One region of the Pseudomonas sp. PHC1 genome, then DNA from elsewhere that is predicted to be linked to it. Evidence: riboswitches for the same ligand, from Rfam matches in the RefSeq annotation. Region 1 holds a riboswitch; the other holds the start of a gene.
What was found. Region 1 has a riboswitch for cobalamin ahead of cobW (cobalamin biosynthesis protein CobW). Riboswitches for the same ligand answer to the same signal wherever they lie in the genome.
Positions count from the first base shown of each region.

Region 2: linked by a shared signal. The riboswitch ahead of cobO (cob(I)yrinic acid a,c-diamide adenosyltransferase) and the one ahead of cobW (cobalamin biosynthesis protein CobW) in region 1 are both predicted to bind cobalamin.

Region 1 is NZ_JBJXHJ010000012.1:113,159-120,687, reverse strand. It holds gene cobN (cobaltochelatase subunit CobN) at 1-911, opposite strand, end outside; gene cobW (cobalamin biosynthesis protein CobW) at 915-1,988, opposite strand; cobalamin riboswitch at 2,087-2,297, opposite strand; gene ACKJSM_RS16990 (2OG-Fe dioxygenase family protein) at 2,644-3,396, shown strand; gene ACKJSM_RS16985 (hypothetical protein) at 3,396-4,676, shown strand; gene ACKJSM_RS16980 (acetyl-CoA carboxylase biotin carboxylase subunit family protein) at 4,673-7,093, shown strand; gene ACKJSM_RS16975 (sugar phosphate isomerase/epimerase family protein) at 7,090-7,529, shown strand, end outside.
Region 2 is NZ_JBJXHJ010000035.1:24,869-32,397, reverse strand. It holds gene hda (DnaA regulatory inactivator Hda) at 1-35, shown strand, start outside; gene ACKJSM_RS27590 (C40 family peptidase) at 250-870, shown strand; gene ACKJSM_RS27585 (C40 family peptidase) at 1,090-1,626, shown strand; gene ACKJSM_RS27580 (PQQ-dependent sugar dehydrogenase) at 1,691-3,004, opposite strand; gene ACKJSM_RS27575 (hypothetical protein) at 3,071-3,655, opposite strand; cobalamin riboswitch at 3,822-4,048, shown strand; gene cobO (cob(I)yrinic acid a,c-diamide adenosyltransferase) at 4,129-4,740, shown strand; gene ACKJSM_RS27565 (cobyrinate a,c-diamide synthase) at 4,737-6,032, shown strand; gene bluB (5,6-dimethylbenzimidazole synthase) at 6,029-6,679, shown strand; gene cbiB (adenosylcobinamide-phosphate synthase CbiB) at 6,676-7,529, shown strand, end outside.

The DNA of each region.
Region 1 (7,529 bases):
TCGCTTTCGCGCCAACCGGGCTCGTTGTCCTGGGCGCAGATCGCCTGGATCACCGGGATGTTGCGCCGGAACGGCCGCAGATGCGGCGCTTCCGGGCTGGATTGGGCGAAACCGGTGGTGTTCAGAATCACCGCGGCCTCGACCTCATCCAGCCAGTCCTCGACCACCGACAGGCAGCCGGGTTCTTTCAAACTGGCCACGGCAATTGGCAGCGGATTGAGTCCGGCCGCCTGAAGCCGTTGGCAGAACACGTCGATAAACGCCGTATTCGCCGCTTGCAAATGCGAGCGATAAAACAACACCGCCGCGACCGGTTGACCGGGCAGCCAGTCGGCTTGCCAGTCACCCAGTGCGGCGGTGTTTTTGTTCGGGTAGTAAATCGCCGTGCGCGGCAGCGTTTGCGGCTCGCCCCACACGTAATCCCGCGCCAGCCAGCGACTGGCCAGGCAGCGGAAGAAATCCAGCGCATTGCCCAGGCCGCCCTGACGCAGAAACTGCCAGAGCCGGTCGCGATCCTCGGCGTCCACGGTGCTCAGGTCGCTGAGCTCCGGGTCGGGACGGTCATCGCCCGGCACCAGAATCACCTGCACGCCACGTTCGGACAACTCGACCAGCCTCTCGACGCCATACCGCCAATAAGCGATGCCGCCGTGCAGCGAGATCAGAATGACCCTGGCGTGGCGCAGCACCTCATCGACATACAGGTCGACCGACGCATGGTTCTGCACCTGCATCGGGTTGGCCAGCCGCACGCTCGGGTAATCCTCGGGCAATTGCTGCGCGGCTTCGGCGAGCAAGGCAAGGCTGGAGTCGCCGCTGCACAGGATCACCAGCTCGGCGGGGGTCTGTCCAAGGTCGGCAATGTTGTCATCCGACACGAAACCGCCGGGCTGGGTCCTGAGCAGGTGCATGGCTTAAACGCTGAGCGCGGCGCGCAGTTGCGCTTCGAGCTGCGCGGCGTCCAGTGCCTGACCGATCAGCACCAGACGCGTCACCCGCGCCTCATCAGCGCCCCACTGACGGTCGAAGTGCTTGTCAAAACGCGTGCCCACGCCCTGAATCAGCAGCCGCATCGGCTTGTTCGGGATCGCCGCGAAACCTTTGACCCGCAGGATGCCGTGCTGAACGACCAGTTGCGTCAGTGCGTCGAGCAGCAGGCTCTCATCGGCTTGCGGCAGTTCGATGGAGATCGAATCAAAGGCGTCGTGATCGTGGTCATCGTGATCGTCATCGCCTTCACCGTGGTGGTGATCGTGATGGCTGTGACGGCTGTCGATGTGTTCTTCGGAACCGGCACCCAGCCCAATCAACACGTCCAACGGCAGGCGACCGTTGCTGGCTTCGACGATTTTTACCGCTGGCGGCAGCTCTTCAGCGACTTCCAGACGCACGCGAGCGAGGTCTTCCGCGCTGGTCTGGTCGGCCTTGTTGAGAATCACAAGATCGGCGCTGGCCAATTGGTCGGCGAACAGTTCGTGCAGCGGCGATTCGTGGTCCAGGTTCGGATCGAGTTTGCGCTGGGCGTCGACCTGATCCGGGAACGCAGCGAAGGTGCCAGCGGCCACGGCCGGGCTGTCGACTACGGTGATCACCGCGTCAACGGTGCAGGCGTTGCGGATTTCCGGCCACTGGAAGGCTTGCACCAAAGGTTTTGGCAGGGCCAGGCCCGAGGTTTCGATCAGGATGTGGTCAAGGTCGCCGCGACGGGCCACCAGTTCGCGCATCACCGGGAAGAACTCTTCCTGAACCGTGCAGCACAGACAACCGTTGGCCAGTTCGTAGACGCGGCCGGTGGCTTCTTCTTCGGTGCAGCCGATGGTGCACTGCTTGAGGATTTCACCGTCGATGCCCAGCTCGCCGAACTCGTTGACGATCACCGCGATGCGGCGGCCCTGGGCGTTGTCGAGCATGTGCCGCAGCAAGGTGGTTTTGCCCGAGCCGAGGAAGCCGGTGACGATGGTGACGGGGAGTTTGGCCAGTGTTTTCATCGGATGCCCTTTGGCAAGGTGGCGGGCATACGGGACGAGACCGGCAACGCGGGTGCGTGCCTGGAGAGTTCGCCACCGGATCACCCCGCCCGGTTGAAAGTGAGAATCTGTGACGAGGCAGGTCTCCTGGCTGACGATGTTCGGGCCTTGGCCCGGTATTCGCTGCGCCTTCCCGCTGGCTCTGGATGGAGTTGGCAGTGGCGTGGCAGCGAACAGCACCGTTCACAGTTGCGGGGGCAGCCGCGGCTTGGACCGCGTTCCCTTCTTAGCTTCGGCGTGGGCCGAAGAACCTCGAAAGCGCAAGGCTACGCATGCGCGCAAGGCGGGTCAACGTCTGCAGCAATGTCGTTATATGGACATCGTTCTTTAATATATTGATCGAAAACAGTTCTCAATTAAAAAATTAGTTGTAGGCAATCTCTTACATATCATCTAACCACCAAACTGCCCATCACGACGCTCGACCTCGGAATAGAGCGCTCGAACTCTCCAATTACATATCTTTACAAAAACCAAATTGATAAATTAAAACAAGATATGAAACATGAAGATTCAAAGGACGCTGCACTCTACAAGAAAGGAATTCTTGCATGCCTGATTACTATCAGCATTCAACGCTCTCTATTCCTGCCCATCTGACTTACGTGCCTGCAACATGAGCGCCGACAATGCATTGCGGCAATCTGATGGAACCGTACTGCAGGAACTGTCGCAACTACTGCGTCATTGCCACTACGCGCACAGTTACCAATATCCGGCGGTCCAGGTCGGGTTGTTGGGGCACGATGTGTGTCAGGCGTTCAACGCGACGTGGGAGCATTTGCACCCCGATGCCTACCTGAGCGCGGAGAACGGCATTCGCCAGCGGCGCATCTGCAAGTTCGAATACCGCCAACGGGAGCGCCAGTGGACGCCGCTGCAAGACTGCCATTTCTTTCAAGCCCAGGCCCACAACCCGCTGCTGGGTGGCGTCCAGCGCACCTACAGCCGCAGCGAGTCAACGTTTATCGAGTCTCCGGTCCTGCAAACCGTGCTCGCCGCCGACCTGGCGCTGATGGATCTGACGATCGGCCCGCGCGACTGGCTGGTGACCTGTCACCAGTTCCGTATCCTCTGCGATCGGCGTAATGCCGGTCACGCCACACCCGAGGGCCGCCATCGCGACGGACACGATTTTGTCTTTCAACATCTGATTCAACGCCAGTGCGTCAGCGGCGGTGAAAGTCGGATATTCAATGAAAGTGGCAACTGTGTATTCAAAGCAACTTTGACGGATTACATGGAAACAGCCGTATTGAATGACCGAATACTTCTGCACGAAGTTTCCCCACTGCAAACATCAAGCATTAATTCGAATCGCGGCAGCCGCGACATGTTGATAATCGATTTCGACCTGGCGGACTACTAATGAACTCTTTGACGCATGCACTTTCAGCCAACCCACCCGGCACACATGACTTTATTATTGAACAGTTCCAACAGGCCTGTGCTCGACGAGTTTCAACCTTGTCGTTGACCGCCAACGAAAACATATTGTCCGAGACCGCGCGCACGCTCGGACAGAACCGTTTTTACGAGCGTTATTTATTCAACGCACAAGCCATCGACGGTCAACGTTATGCCGCCCAATTCAATGGCATGCACGTTGAACACTTCCCGGAAGTCGAAGCCTTGAAGACGCTGGCGACCCAGGCTGTGCAGGCGATGTTCAACGCTCCATTCGTCGAGTATCGGGTGCTGTCCGGCGTGCACTGTACGCTGAGCGTGCTGACCGCGCTGACCGAGCCGGGCGATGCCATTCTGTCGCTGGCGCCGGAAAGCGGCGGGCATTTTGCGACCGGGCCGCTGGTGCAGAAAATCGGCAGGCGCAGCGCATTTTTCACGCTGACGGCGGACGGACAAATCGATCTCGAAGCTGTCGATCAGACACTTCAGGCACTCGGTACACCACCGGCAGCCGTGCTGCTCGATCACGGCCTGACCACTCGGGCAATCGCTATCGAGCCATTGCGTACGTTGCTGAACGGCCGTGGTCTGGAGCGGACACTGATTATTTACGATGCATCGCACACCCTGGGCCTGATCGCCGGACAGGCCTTTCCCAACCCGCTTGACGAAGGCGCGGACATTCTTCAAGGCAATACCCACAAATCCCTGGCGGGTCCGCACCGGGCACTGATCGTCTGCCGAAGCGCCGACCTGGCCTGGCGGATCGAACAGACGCTCAGCAGCGGCCTGGTCTCTTCGCCCAACCTGCCCGGCCTGCTGCAATTGTTCGTCAGCCTGGTGGAAACCCGGCACTACGGACAGGCCTATGCCCAGCGCATGTGCGCCAACACCCGCCAACTGCACGATGCCCTGAAAGGCTTGCCGGGCTGGACGCTACACCCCACCGACACGCACCTGCTCTTGCTTGAAGGGCCCCTGGCGCGGCAAGCGGCGCAAGAACTCAATGAACTGGGCATCCGGGTCAACAACAAACAAGTTCATGGCCGCGATTGCCTGCGCTTCGGCCTTCAGGAAATCACTCGCCTGGGGATCAGCAGCGAGGACCTGGATGCCTTGGCGCACATTATCCGCAATGTCTTGAGCGGCGGTGCGAACGGCGTGGACCGGATCCGTCTGTCGCACATTTGCCAGCGCCTGAACCGAATCCATTACAGCTTCGACCCGGAGGTTTGCCGATGAAAGCGAGCGCCTGCCTGATCATCGGCAACATCCGCGAAGGTGAATACGAAGGCCTGATTGCCGAGGGCATTACTCCGCTGTTGATCGCCGACAGCCGTAAAACCAGCAAGATCGCTGACGCGACAAGAATCTCGCCAGTGGCACAGTACGATTTCTCCAGAGGACTGACGGCGGATCTGATCGGATTGACGCAACGCCTGCTCGATGAACACGGGTTCACCAGCGTGCTGAATTTCCGCGAAGGCTATGTTGCTGTCACAGCCCGCCTGTGCGCGGCGCTGCCAGCACTGGCTCACTTGCACCGCAACGTGGAAAACACTCTGGACAAGGTGTTGCAGCGCCAACACTTCCAGCAGTCGGACAACCCTGACCTGCACGTGATGTCCCGCGAAGTACGAATCGACGACCTGCTGGCACACTCCGGTGAACTGCCCTACCCGTTCATTCTGAAACCCGCGAACCTCTACAGCAGCCTGTTCGTTCTCTGCATCCACACTCACCACGATCTGCTCGACTATGCCCGCCACGAATGGCCGGCGCTGCAGCGTTATGTGGCCGGAAAAAGCCGCGAAACCGAGCAGTTGTTGCTGGAAGAGTTCCTCCAGGGCTCCAACCACTCCATCGACTGCGCAATCGCTGCGGATGGCTCGATCCGCAGTTTTCCGATTGTCGACGTGATTGCCGGTGTCGATATCGGGCGGGGTGACTTCCACCATTTCGCCCGCTACACGCCATCGCTGCTGGAACCCGATGCCGACCTGAAAGAACGCTGCCACCGACTGGCCCATGACGCCGTCAAGGCACTGGGACTCAGAGGCACGTTCGCCCATGTCGAGTTCATTCTCACCGCCAGCGGGCCGAAGATCCTCGAAGTCGGCGCGCGCCCCGGCGGCAGCCGGATTCACGTGATTCGCCACGCCTGGGGGTTGCACCTGGATGTCTGCTACCACCGGACACTGTCCGCTGAAATGCAGCCTCTGCCCGGCCGAGCCCCCGTTGCGTTCGGCATCGCCACACCGTTCGCCCGCACCGACCGGTTCTATGACGGGCTGCACCACGCCGAGCGCATCGAGCGCCTGCCGGGATTCCAGCGTCGGTACGCCTACGTCAACCCGGGCGATGCCATCGGACCGGTGAGCAACGGTTTCCAGAACTACCTGTACCTCGAGTTCAAGCAACCCGATACCGCCAGCCTGCGCGAATCCTTGCTGGCCGTCGCCGACATCGATGTCTACGGCGAAGTCCCCGGCGCGACGGGGATCCGACACATTTTGCTCATCGGCGGTCGCGATTCGGGAATGGACTGGGATACACAACGGCAGTTTCGCTTTACCCTCGTCCAACAGCCGGGTGACTTGTCTGACTATCAGCGCAAGCATGCAACGCCGGTACTGACGCCGGACATCGCAGAACTGGACACTTACAGCGAAACCATCGAGCGACTGCACCGCCAGCACCCGTTCGATGCCGTGGTTTCGTTTTCGGAACTGGGCCTGTTGCCGGCGTCCCGGCTGGGCGAACAACTGGGCATCGCCCACAACAGCCTGGGCAGCGTCGAAGTCAGCCGCGACAAGCTGCTGTTTCGCCAGTTGTTGCAGGGCAGCCGCTACGAATTGCCGGCCGCCGCCGTCAACAGTCGCGAAGAGGTTCGTGCCTTCGTGCTCCGTCACGGCCCGGCCATTGTCAAACCCGTCAACGGCTCCGGCAGCCAGGGCGTCTACGCCATCGACCGGCCAGAGGATGTCGCGCAACTGCCACTTGAGGGCCGCAATCTGATCGAGGCCTTCGCCAGCGGCGAGGAATACAGTGTCGAATCCTTGAGCCTGGATGGCCGGCACCGAATTCTCGGCATCACCCGCAAACATACCAGCGGTGCGCCGGGGTATGTCGAAACCGGCCACGACTTTCCCGCCGGGCTCGAAGATGACAGCCGCGTGCAGATCGAAGAAGCCGTGCTGTGGCTGCTCGAACGCATGGGCAACCGCTGGGGCCCGGCTCACACCGAGATCAAGCTCGACGGTTCACGCCTGCACTTCATCGAGACCCAGACTCGCTTCGGCGGCGACCAGATCTGGGAAATGGTCTGGAAAACCACCGGCGTGCATCTGGCGGCCAGTACCATCGCCGCAATGACTGGCTCTGCACCGCCGGAAATCGAGAAGCCCTACGTGAAAATGGCGATTCGCTACGTTGAAGCGGACCACGCCACCGACCCGAAACCGCTGCAGACGCATCTGCTGCAACAGCCGTTTGCGCTGCGCGCGATCCTCAACCATGACAAGTTCGGCCGGCCCATCCGCCGCTCTGCAGATCGTCACGGCTACGTGCTGCTGGGCTGTCGCGATGCGGACGACCAGGCAGCCTTCAACGCTGCGATTTCCCACCCACGGTTCACTACCCAAGGACAGGCGCAATGACCACGAATGAAACGCTGTACCGTATCGATGGCCCGATCAGTCCGGATTTTCCGCTGATCTCCTTCTCCACCAATGTCTACGACAACCCGGCGGACATCCTCGGCTCGATCACCGATCTGGCCCGACATTTCAAGGCCGTGGAGTTCGAAATCGGCGAAGACGCCGAACAGGTCTTCTGGTCACTCAGCGCCGAGGAACGTGTCAATCTGGCCCGGCAGATCCGCCGTTTCACTGAGCAGAATGGCATCACCCTGACCGTGCATGCCGGCTGGTGGGGACGCCAGTACAACCTGTGCTCCCCGGATCTGGCCGAACGCGCCCAAGCCGTCGACTGCCTGAGCGCCGCCGTGGATTTTTCCCGTGAGGCGGGTGCCACCAGCGTCACCTTTCACCCCGGCTACAAGGATCAGCTGGAAAATGGCGAGTTGCTGGACAA
Region 2 (7,529 bases), on a different contig from region 1:
CCATTCCCTTCCTGAAAGAAACCCTGGGCTGGTAAAACCGGGGCTTTCAGACGGTTTCGGCATATTTCAGGCGCCAGAAAACCCGCTTTCCTGTGGGTTGCACAGGCTGCGTCTCGATTCAAATAGGCTTAAGCGCTTAGATGTTAACGAGAAACCGAGAAGTCACAAAAAGATCGATTGAATTTGCAAATGAGGCTGATAGCGGGCATAGTCTCGGCTTCTTTACAACTATCAGCCACGGTCGTGCCCATGCTAAAGCGCTTCGCACCCCTCGTGCCTCTCGCACTCGTCACCCTGTTGTTCGGTTGCGCTGCTCATTCACCTGTTAACCAAGAGCAGCAACAGCAGGTTAAAAATTCTGCCACCGCCCAGTCTTCCGTTATTTACCAGGAAGAGCTGGACACCGAAAAAGAACTCGCCGACTTCAATGGCAAGAAGCCTTACCAGCTTCCGGTTCTGGCCGACAGCATTCTCGAACGCGGCATGTCCCTGATCGGTACCCGTTACCGTTTCGGCGGTACCTCTGAAGCCGGTTTCGATTGCAGCGGTTTCATCGGCTATCTGTTCCGTGAAGAAGCCGGCATGAATCTGCCGCGCTCCACCCGCGAAATGATCAACGTGGATGCGCCGCTGGTTTCGCGCAGCAATCTCGAGCCGGGCGATCTGCTGTTCTTCGCCACCAATGGTCGTCGCGGTCGTGTCAGTCACGCCGGGATCTACCTGGGCGACAACCAGTTCATCCACTCCAGCTCTCGTCGCAGCGGCGGTGTTCGCATCGACAGCCTGGGCGACAGCTACTGGAGCAAGACCTTCATCGAAGCCAAGCGCGCTTTGGCGAACGCTCCAACCGTGGTGACCGCTCGTAAGTAATCACTCGTTTGTCGCTACGCTTGTGGCGACAAAGCGGCCCTTCAGAGGCAATAGACCTAAACTTTACAAGGTGAAGTTAAAGTCTTACTTGAAGTTTGCCGCGTAGCCGCTAGAATCCTGATCTATATTGATGGCAAACCGCCTGCGTCCTAACGCAGGCGGTTTTGTTTTCTGTCGAATCGGCAGTCAAAGCCTCAGCCAGATCAGGATGTTCTGCATATGACGATGTCGGCCCGCTTTGCCCTGATGTTCTTCGCCGCGCTGCTCAGCGCCTGCGCCAGCCGCACTCCGCCGCCGGCGCCGATGGTTCGCGCCCCGATCGTGTTCGGATCTTCCCAGACCTTTTCGCCCGTTGCCGAAGACGTGCTGTTCCGCGCGCTCGGGCTGGTCGGCACGCCTTATCGCTGGGGCGGCAATACGCCGGATTCGGGCTTCGATTGCAGTGGCCTGATCGGTTTCGTCTACCGCGATGCCGCCGGCATCAGCCTGCCGCGTTCGACCCGCGAGATGATCGTCATGCAGGCGCCGAATGTCGGCAAGGAAGGGCTGCAGACCGGCGACCTGATTTTCTTCGCCACCAATGGCGGCTCACAGGTCAGCCATGCGGGAATCTACGTCGGGGAAGGGCGCTTCGTTCACGCGCCGGCCACCGGTGGCACGGTGAAGCTGGACAGTCTCTCGAAAGCCTATTGGCAAAAAGCCTATCTGAGCGCCAAGCGCGTTCTGCAGCCAGAGCATCTGGCGCATAACCCGTAGTCCAGAGACATAAAAACCCGTGGGAGCCAATGGCTTCCACGGGTTTTTTTACGCCTGTAGCACATTAGCGGGCCGCTGACACCCGCCATACCTTGTTGCCTACATCATCCGCCACCAGCAATGCGCCTTGCTGGTCGATCACCACGCCAACTGGGCGACCCCGCGCGTTTTCGTCCTTGTCGAGGAAGCCAGTCAACACGTCCACCGGTGTTCCGCTCGGTTTGCCAGCGACAAACGGTACGAAGATCACCTTGTAGCCACTGTGCGGTTTGCGGTTCCACGAGCCGTGCTGGCCGATGAATGCACCTTCCTTGAACTGCGCCGGCAGGCGATTGCCTTCGGCGAAGGTCAGGCCCAGTGACGCGGTGTGCGGGCCGACGGCGTAGTCCGGAGCGATGGCCTTGGCCACCATGTCTGGACGCTGCGGTTCCACCCGCGCGTCGATGTGTTGGCCGTAGTAGCTGAACGGCCAGCCATAGAAACCACCGTCCTTGACCGAGGTGATGTAGTCCGGGACCAGATCGCTGCCAATCTCATCGCGTTCGTTGACGGCCGTCCACAGTGCACCGCTTTGCGGCTCCCAAGCCAGGCCGTTGGGGTTGCGGATGCCCGAGGCGAAGATCCGGTGGTTGCCGGTGGCGCGATCCACTTCCCAGATTGCCGCACGGCCTTCTTCCTGGTCGAGACCGTTTTCGCCGACATTGCTGTTCGAGCCGACGGTGACGTACAACTTGCTGCCGTCCTTGCTGGCGATGACGTTTTTGGTCCAGTGATGATTGAGTGTGCCGCCCGGCAGGTCCACAACCTTGATCGGCTGGGTCTTGATCTCGGTCACGCCGGGCTCGTAATTAAAGCGCAACAGGCGATCGGTATCGGCGACGTACAGGTCGTTGCCGACCAGCGTCATGCCGAACGGCGAGTTGAGGTTTTGCAGAAATACCGTGCGGGTTTCGGCTACGCCGTCATGATCGGCGTCACGCAGCAGGGTGATGCGGTTCGGGCTGGGAGTGCCGGCGCCGGCTCGGCTCACGACTTTTTTCTGCACCCAGCCGCGAATGCCCTTGCTGTCGTCTGGTTTGGGCGGGGCGTTGGTTTCCGCCACCAGCACATCGCCATTGGGTAATACGTAGAGCCAGCGCGGGTGATCGAGATTCTCGGCAAACGCTGCCACCTGTGTGCCTGCCGCTGTGGTCGGTTTGGCGCCAGCCGGCCAGCCGACGGCCGGGGCGATGTTCACCGTCGGGATCAGGGTCTTGTTCGGTTCGGGCAGTTTGGGTGACGGGCCAGTGCCGTCGGAGACTTGCAGGCTGGAGGATTCACCACAGGCGGTGAGCCCTCCGGCGAGCATGATGACGAAAACGAACGGGGTTTTGCGCATTGTTGACCTTCCCTATGAATGCATTCCTGACCATAGAGAAGCACACAATCGCGATGGTTCAAACCTTCAGCCGCGGGCTTCCTTGAAAAGCACGGCAATGCCGGGGTGATAGTTACCGGCTTCACTGCGTAATTTGCGGTAGGCATAGGGGAAGTACCAGGCGACGGCGCAGGTGTGTTCCTTTTGCAGGTCGTCGACCATGTCCTGCAATTCTTCCGGGCTGGCGCTGTGCTGGGCTTTTTGCGGGGCGACGAACAGACAGCCGAGTTTCAGGTCGCTGGCGTAGCTGATGCGCTTGGCGTCGCTGGTGATATCCGCCAGGGCCTGGGTCAGATTCAGGCTGGTGACGCGCGGCCAGCGTTGGGTCGCCTGAATGAAGGCACGATCCTCGGCGCCAGCAATAAACAAATCGGCACGGGCGTTGCGCTCGCCTTCTTCGTTCTGTTTGCGGGTGGCAGTGTCGCGCAGCGTGACCAGTTCAGCCATCCACGCGGCGGCCGACAGCAGGCCAAGGTTGGCTTTTTCGTCGTGCCAGTAGGGCGTGTCATTGTCGCCGCGCACGGCGTTGTAACGGTCGATACAGTCAAACCAGCGTTCCAGCACCGGGCGCAGGAATTCCAGTCGCGGATTGCTGATGATCATGCCTTGCATGGTGCTCTCCCTTGTTATTGTGATGTGCTCTCTGCAGTCAAAAAGCATGGCTCTTTGATATCACTCATGGCAGTGTGGCACAAGATTGGCGTCAGTTAATTGATCGGCGGCAGTTATTCGCCGCACAAGTCCCTCTTCAATTGACGCTCCACCCCCAACCCTCTAACCTTCGCGGCTTGTTTCAGGTGCTCTGTGGCGCATGTCGACAGAGTGAAACAGGGAAGCCGGTGAGGCGGGTCTTCAAGCGATGAACCCTCACAATCCCGGCGCTGCCCCCGCAACGGTAAATGAGTGAAAGCTGCGTCTGATGCCACTGCGTAAAAGCGGGAAGGCGCGCAGCCAGGCACCAGCCGCTCATGAGCCCGGAGACCGGCCTGATCCATCCAGCGGCATCACGGTGGGCGATGCCAGGCTTGTTGCCGTCTATTCTTGTGCCTGCCCGCCGTTATCCAGCCTCAACGGAGAGCTCCCCCATGACTGATTCCCCCGAACGCGACGAGCGCCATCTCGCGCGCATGCAGCGCAAAAAAGCCGTGATCGACGAGCGCATCGCCAATTCGCCAGACGAATGCGGTCTGGTGCTGGTGCTGACCGGCAACGGCAAAGGCAAAAGCAGCTCGGCATTCGGCATGCTCGCCCGCGCCATGGGCCACGGCATGCAGTGCGGCGTGGTGCAGTTCATCAAGGGCCGCAACAGCACCGGCGAAGAACTGTTCTTCCGCCGCTTCCCCGAACAGGTGCGCTTTCATGTGATGGGCGAGGGCTTCACCTGGGAAACCCAGGATCGCCAGCGCGACATCGCCGCCGCCGAGGCTGCATGGGAAGTCTCCCGCGAGTTGTTGCGCGATCCGTCGATCGGTCTGGTGGTGCTCGATGAACTGAATATTGCCCTCAAACATGGCTACCTCGATCTGGATCAGGTGCTCAGCGATCTGCAGGCCCGCCCGCCGATGCAACACGTGATCGTCACTGGCCGCGGCGCCAAGCCGGAAATGATCGAGATGGGCGACACCGTCACGGAAATGGGCATGATCAAGCACGCCTTCCAGGCCGGTATCAAAGCGCAGAAAGGCGTCGAACTTTGAATCAACCACGTCACTGCCCGGCGGTACTGATCGCCGCGCCGGCCTCCGGCCAGGGCAAGACCACCGTCACCGCTGCGCTGGCCCGTCTGCATCGCAATCAGGGGCGCAAGGTTCGTGTGTTCAAATGCGGCCCTGACTTTCTCGACCCGATGATCCTCGAGCGCGCCAGCGGTGCGCCGGTCTATCAACTGGACATGTGGATGGTCGGCGAGCAGGAAAGCCGACGCCTGTTGTGGGAAGCCGCTCACGAAGCCGATCTGATCCTGATCGAAGGCGTGATGGGCCTGTTCGATGGCACGCCATCGAGCGCCGACCTGGCGCGGCATTTCGGCGTTCCGGTGCTCGGCGTGATCGACGGCACGGCCATGGCTCAGACCTTCGGCGCACTGGCCCTGGGCCTGGCGCGCTATCAGCCGGACTTGCCGTTCGCCGGCGTGCTGGCCAACCGCGTCGGCACCGTGCGCCATGCGCAGTTACTCGAAGGCAGCCTCACCGAAGGTCTGCGCTGGTACGGCGCGTTGTCCCGGGAAACCGGGATCGAACTGCCGAGCCGCCATCTCGGTCTGGTGCAGGCCAGCGAACTCAATGACCTCGACGTGCGCCTCGATGCCGCCGCCCAAGCGCTGGCCGGCACTTGCGAGGTAGCGCTGCCACCGGCCGTCGAGTTCGCTGCGCCTGAAATCGTTGAGACCGAAAAACTGCTCCAAGGCGTTCGGATTGCGGTCGCCCGCGACGAAGCCTTCGCCTTCACCTACGGTGCCAGCCTCGATCTGTTACGGGCGATGGGCGCCGAGCTGAGTTTCTTCTCGCCGATCCGCGATGCGCAATTGCCCGAAGCGGACAGCTTGTACCTGCCCGGCGGTTATCCGGAATTGCACCACGTTGCCTTGTCGCAGAACACCGCCATGCTCAAAGCGATCCGCGCGCATCACGCCGCCGGCAAACCATTGCTCGCCGAATGTGGCGGCATGCTCTATCTGCTGGACTCACTGACCGATGTCGAAGGCACCCGTGCTGATTTGGTCGGCCTGTTGAGTGGCGATGCGGTGATGCAGAAACGTCTGGCTGCGCTGGCCTTGCAGGAGGTCGACCTGCCGGAAGGCCTGTTGCGCGGCCACACCTATCACCATTCCCTGACTACCACCGAACTGATGCCGATTGCCCGGGGCCACAGCCCCAATGGCGGGCGCGGTGCGGAGGCGGTGTATAGGGAAGGGCGGATGACCGCCTCGTACGTGCATTTTTACTTTCCGTCGAATCCGTCGGCGATTGCCGCACTGTTGGTGCCATGACCGACAACGCTTTCACTGACGCCGAGCGCGAAGCGGTCTACCGCGCCATCGCCGAACGCCGCGACATGCGCCACTTCAGCGGCGGCACGGTCGAGCCTGACGTGTTGCGCCGATTGCTTGAAGCCGCGCATCAGGCGCCGAGCGTCGGCCTGATGCAGCCGTGGCGTTTCATTCGTATCAGCGACCGCGCCTTGCGTGGCCAGATCCAGAACCTTGTTGAAGAAGAGCGCGTACGCACCGCCGAAGCCCTCGGCGAGCGCAGTGACGAGTTCATGAAACTCAAGGTCGAGGGCATCAACGACTGTGCCGAAGTGCTGATTGCCGCGTTGATGGATGATCGCGAAAAACACATCTTCGGTCGTCGCACGCTGCCGGAAATGGACATGGCCTCATTGTCCTGCGCGATCCAGAACCTGTGGCTCGCCGCGCGTGCCGAAGGCCTGGGCATGGGCTGGGTGTCGCTGTTCGACCCGCAGGCGCTGGCCGATCTGCTGAAGCTGCCGGCCGGGGCCAAGCCGCTGGCGGTGTTGTGCCTGGGGCCGGTCAAGGCATTCTATCCGGCGCCGATGCTGGTACTCGAAGGGTGGGCGCAGGCGCGTCCGCTCAATGAGCTGCTGTATGAAAATTTTTGGGGAGTGAGTCAATGAGTGTGGCGTTGTTGAGTGTCGCCGCGGTTGCGCTGGATGCGCTGCTGGGTGAACCGAAACGCTGGCATCCGCTGGTGGCGTTCGGCAATTTCGCCGGGCGCATCGAGCAGCGATTCAATAGCGGTGGTCGCGGCTGGCGCAGTCATGGCGTCACCGCGTGGGTGATTGCGGTGTTGCCGCTGACCTTGCTGGCCACGGCGTTTTCCTGGGCGCCATATGTGGGCTGGATCGTCGAGATTCTTGCGCTGTATTGCGCCCTCGGCATGCGCAGCCTCGGCGAGCACGTCGAACCGGTCGCCAAGGCCCTGCGCGGCGATAATCTGGAAGAGGCGCGCAAGCGTGTGGGCTATCTGGTCAGTCGTCAGACTGATGAGCTGGACAGCACCGCCGTCGCCCGCGCCGCCACCGAATCGGTGCTGGAAAACGGCAGCGATGCGGTGTTCGCCGCGCTGTTCTGGTTTGTCGTGGCCGGTGCGCCGGGCGTGGTGCTCTATCGCCTGAGCAATACGCTGGACGCAATGTGGGGCTATCGCAACGAGCGCTTCGAGCGATTCGGCTGGGCGGCGGCAAAAATCGACGACGTCCTCAACTACATTCCCGCGCGGCTGGTGGCGTTGACCTACGCCTTGCTCGGCAAAACCCGACTGTCGCTGAAATGCTGGCGAACTCAGGCGCCGAAATGGGACAGCCCGAACGCCGGCCCGGTGATGGCTGCTGGCGCGGGTGCGCTGGGTGTCGAACTGGGCGGGCCGGCGATTTACCACGGCGAGCTGCACGAGCGCCCGCAACTGGGCGAGGGCGCAGCGGCGGATGCCGATTCCATTGATCGTGGCTGGCAATTGGTCCAGCG